Regions from separate parts of the Bacillus nitratireducens genome, predicted to be linked through region 2. Evidence: riboswitches for the same ligand, from Rfam matches in the RefSeq annotation. Region 2 holds a riboswitch; the other holds the start of a gene.

Region 1 (2,481 bases), on a different contig from region 2:
TAATGCGTTTGCATTTACGATATATTGATTCTTTGATTGAACATTTTTTTTGAATAGAATTGCATCTTTTTTTATGTAGCCTGTTTTGTTGTTAACAGATACTTTATACCAATCTTGAGTTGTCTCAAGAATAGTAACCGGGCTATTAAATCGAATGTTGTCAATTATTGCACTGTCTGCATGGTTATTTTGATGTAGTGCAACGTTGTCAATTTTTACATATCCAGTTTTTACTTTAGATGGTTGCTTAGCAGCAGCTGTTTGTATATTGGATTCTCCCATAGAAGGAAGTAAAGAAGCAATTGCGATAGTAGTGGCTGTTAAAGCTGTAGCTTTCATATTCATGTAATAAAGACCTCCTCTAGTTGTATAGTTGTAATTTTATTATAGTATAAAGATATAATATATTGGTCGTATTCACATAAATGTAATATGAAATCAATAAAAATAATGTTAGAAGAGAGGTTCGTAAATAAACATTGTATATATCATTTGTGGGATCGCATTTATATTTGTTAAACACATTAATATTTAATGGATAATTAAGAAAATTAAAACAGTTGATGATGTCTTATTACAGTGTTATACTGACAGTGATAATTTTATAGTTTGCTAGGAGAGCTGGTGTTGCCAGCTGAGAGTAGGCCGTAAGCCTTTGATCCTTTTCATTACCTGATCTAGATTATGCTAGCGTAGGGAAGCAATTCGGACACTAACAATGAGTCCCCGTTTCTTTGCGTATAGAAACGGGGCTTTTTTATTTGAAAATTTCATATTGAAACCACTAGGGGTGCTTGATGTGCTGAGAGAGGAATAATCCTTAACCCTTACAGACCTGATCTAGGTAATACTAGCGAAGGGAAGTGGACAACGAATAAATGTATAATTTTATTTGCTGTAACCACTTCTTATATAGAAGTGGTTTTTTATTTAGATACATATATCGGAAGGGGAAATAGAAATGAAATTTTGCGATAGATTATTAGAAACTGTACAACCAGTTTGGGAGATGAGTCATAATCATCCGTTTGTAGTAGGTATGGGGGATGGCACGTTAGAAAAAGATAAGTTTCAGTATTATATTATTCAAGATTATTTATATTTGTTAGATTATGCAAAGCTATATGCCATCGGTGTTGTAAAGGCAACAAATCCACAAGTAATGGGGAAATTTGCTGAACAAATTGATGGAATATTAAATGGAGAAATGACGATCCATAAACAGTATGCAAAAAGACTTGGAATTTCTATAGAGGAGATAGAGTCAGCAAAACCATCTGCTAAAAATTTAGCTTATACAAATTACATGATGTCTGTATCTCAAAATGGCACACTTGCGGAATTAATAGCAGCACTTCTTCCGTGTATGTGGAGCTACTGGGAGATTGGAAAGCGTTTAAATGATATTCCTGGAGCAAGAGATCATGAGTTCTTTGGTGAGTGGATTCAAGGATATAGTTCTGAAGAATACGGTAACCTTTGTATTTGGTTAATAGATTTATTAAATGAAATGGCAGTTGGAAAGTCTGAAAAAGAGCTAGATCGATTAGAGGAGATTTTCCTATATTCCAGTCGATTTGAATATTTATTCTGGGATATGTCCTATCGTAAGGAGATGTGGGGATTTGAGGAGCAAGAACATACTACAGTTTCATAATGTTTCTTTTCATTATGATGAGAAACCAATCATCAATGAATTAAATGCTTCTATACAAGATAAAGAGTTTGTAAGTATTATCGGACCGAGTGGATGCGGGAAAAGTACTTTATTTCGCCTTATTACAGGTTTAGAAGAAGCAAGTACTGGACAGATAGAGCTGACAGAAACAAAGAGCCACCCTGTAGGGTATATGCCCCAAAAAGATATGCTCTTGCCGTGGAGGACGATTATTGAGAATGCTGCCCTGCCGCTAGAGTGCCAAGGTGTGCAGAAAAAAGAAGCGCAAGTAAAAGCGAAAGAACTGTTACATAAATTTGGGTTACAAGGATACGAGGCGAAATATCCGAAAGATTTATCTGGTGGTATGAGACAACGTGTATCTTTTATCCGAACTTTATTAACGGGCGGGGAGATATTATTGTTAGATGAACCGTTTAGCGCATTGGACGCTTTAACGAAGGCATCTTTGCAAGAATGGTTGTTTGAACAATGGAAAGAGTGGGAAAAAACAATTTTATTTATCACTCATGATGTTGAAGAAGCATTGTTTCTTTCTAATCGAATTTTCGTTGTAGAAAATCAACCGATAGCAACTTTAACTGAGCGAATTGTACCGCTTGATCGTAACCGAACAAGAAAGGATTTATATAGGCCTGAAGTATTGGCGCTTAAAGATGAGCTCCTTAGTATGTTACAAAGGCAGGTACTTGTATGATGAACCGTTTGAAAGAATTAGTTCCTGCTCTTACACTTTCTAGTATTTTACTCGTTATGTGGGAAGTAGGAGCAAGAATTGTAGATGAGATGTACATTTTGCCATC
Region 2 (2,481 bases):
ACGCCTGGTAAATCAATTAATGTTCCTTGCTTATCTTTTAATTTACCAACCTTCTTTTCTACTGTTACACCGCTCCAGTTCCCTACATACTCATAAGAACCAGTAAGTGCATTAAATAATGATGTTTTCCCTGTATTCGGATTCCCTAGCAAAGCAACCTTATTCACGCTAATTCCACCTTTATCATTTTCGCGTCACAATGACGAATACTAATTAACTGTCCACGACACTCCAATGTACAAGGACCTTTAAACATCGCTTTCTGTTTCAAGCGAAGTTCGCTTCCTTCCGCAAGACCGAAAGCAGCTAGTCTACGCTTTAATAACTGATCTAAAGACTGAATACTTTTTACTAACACTTTCTCACCAATTTTAATATCTACTAAGCTCATAACCTTCCCCCTCAGAAGAGAATGATAATTATTTTCAAAAAAATTATATCATACTCTATTTCAATTGGACTATACCCTTTTGCTTCATATTTATTAACATTTCGCTACAATTCTATTTCAATAATTGTCATACGGTATTCATTTGCCATTCTCATCCATTTCGCTTACAATGAACAATAGCAAATAAAGAATCTCGTTATCACAGGGGGAGCCTTACCGCTGAGAGGGAACAATTCGTTCCGACCCTTTGAACCTGTTAGTTAATGCTAACGCAGGAATTGTGCAAACGTCCGAAATACACACCTCTTTTTTTATTTACGTATTTCGTATCCTCCTATGATAATGTTCTTTTTTGTGCAACTTGGATATAGGGGGAGACAACATGCGTAACACCAATTTACAAGCGATGATCGAATCTGCTATTCTTGCAGCCTTCGCCTTGATTATCGACATTCTACCATTATCAATTAAACTTCCAACAGGCGGTTCCATCTCATTTGCTATGATTCCTATTTTTATTATCGCATACCGCTGGGGCTTCAAAAGGGCTTTCTTAGGAGGCTTAATTTGGGGGCTTTTACAAATTGTCGTAGGCGATGCTTACATTCTAACACCAGTTCAAGCATTCATTGAGTACTTCATTGCCTTTGCCTTTATCGGCTTTGCTGGTTTATTCTATCGTCCAATTCAAAAAGCACTTGCCTCAGACAACAGTAATGCAGAGCATTCAAGTTTTGGTAGTCGAAAAGATAAACCAAAACAAAACAAAGGAAAAAAAGCACTCGTTTACATTATCATTGCAACATTTGTCGGTAGCTTTGCACGCTATTTCTGTCATTTTATCGCTGGTATTATTTTCTGGGGACAATATGCACCGAAAGGACAATCAGCTGTGCTATATTCATTAATTGTAAACGGCAGTACCATGATCGGTTCTTTCATACTATGTACTGTATTACTAATTCTTTTATTTACAACTTCACCACGCTTATTCAAAAGCATCGGTGCTTATCAAATGAATACACAAAAAAAGGGCGCTTAATTAGCGCTCTTTTTTTTCATATCGTAATATCAATTAAAAATACAATAAATGCACAAAAGAAAATAAATACCATTATACTTAGCCAATTGCTATGCACGGTTCATCGACTCCTTACATAACCTCATTTTCTATTCAAATTATACTGCTCCAAAATAAAGATTAGGTAAAGATAATATGAAAATAAATTAAAAAAGCGTAGATAGTATTGTCTACGCTTTTTTCGGTAAATAGAAGTAAAATAACACACCACCTTCGGTATTCTTCACCCCATATTCAGCATCGTGCAATTCTAAAATATTCTTTGAAATTGCAAGACCAAGCCCTGTTCCACCTTGTGAGCGTTTCCTTGCCGCATCCACGCGATAAAAACGATCCCAAATTTTATCTAATTGTTCTTCTTCAATGTGAGCACCTTTATTTTCAATACATACTTTTATATGATCCTTCCCGTCTATTGTGGAAATAATAATATCTTCTTTTTTTGGTGTATAACGTATTGCATTCGTAATAAAATTCACAATTACTTGTTCAATTCTATTTTGATTCCCAATCACTTCTGCTGGACATATATGTTTGTGCACACTCAGTTCTTTTTTCTCTATCTCCGCTGAAAGCTGTTCACATATTTCTTCAATCACTCCATCGATATAGAAAGAATCCATCTTCATGTTATATGTGCCAGACTCAAATTTAGCTAATTCAAGCATATCCAAAATTAGTATATCCATCTTGTCTACTTCTTTTTCCATCGCCTGAAAATAGTAGTCTTTCTTATGTTCAGCTACCCCATCTTTTAAAATAGAAATACAGCTTTTCATAATACTCAGCGGCGTTTTTAGTTCATGCGATACACCCGCAATAAATTCTTTCCTTGTGTTTTCTAACTTTCTTTCTTTTTCAATATCTTGTTCTAACTGTCCAATATGTGAATGTAGTTTATTAGATAATGTATTAATATTTTGCGATAAATCACCAATTTCATCTTTTGAAGTAATCGGAATTTTTTCTGTGAAATCCAAATGAGCTATTTTCTTCGTTGTATCATTTA

The links. Region 2 has a riboswitch for thiamine pyrophosphate ahead of thiT (energy-coupled thiamine transporter ThiT). Riboswitches for the same ligand answer to the same signal wherever they lie in the genome.
Region 1: another riboswitch for thiamine pyrophosphate. It lies ahead of tenA (thiaminase II); the one in region 2 lies ahead of thiT (energy-coupled thiamine transporter ThiT).

What each region holds. Positions count from the first base shown of each region.
Region 1 covers NZ_JAUMJO010000006.1:261,692-264,172, reverse strand. Annotated here, with positions in the region: gene Q3V31_RS23295 (SH3 domain-containing protein) at 1-345, opposite strand, end outside; TPP riboswitch at 605-716, shown strand; TPP riboswitch at 777-879, shown strand; gene tenA (thiaminase II) at 962-1,657, shown strand; gene Q3V31_RS23285 (ABC transporter ATP-binding protein) at 1,626-2,375, shown strand; gene Q3V31_RS23280 (ABC transporter permease) at 2,375-2,481, shown strand, end outside.
Region 2 covers NZ_JAUMJO010000003.1:70,576-73,056, reverse strand. Annotated here, with positions in the region: gene feoB (ferrous iron transport protein B) at 1-167, opposite strand, end outside; gene Q3V31_RS12190 (FeoA family protein) at 164-391, opposite strand; TPP riboswitch at 586-687, shown strand; gene thiT (energy-coupled thiamine transporter ThiT) at 774-1,433, shown strand; gene Q3V31_RS12180 (sensor histidine kinase) at 1,643-2,481, opposite strand, start outside.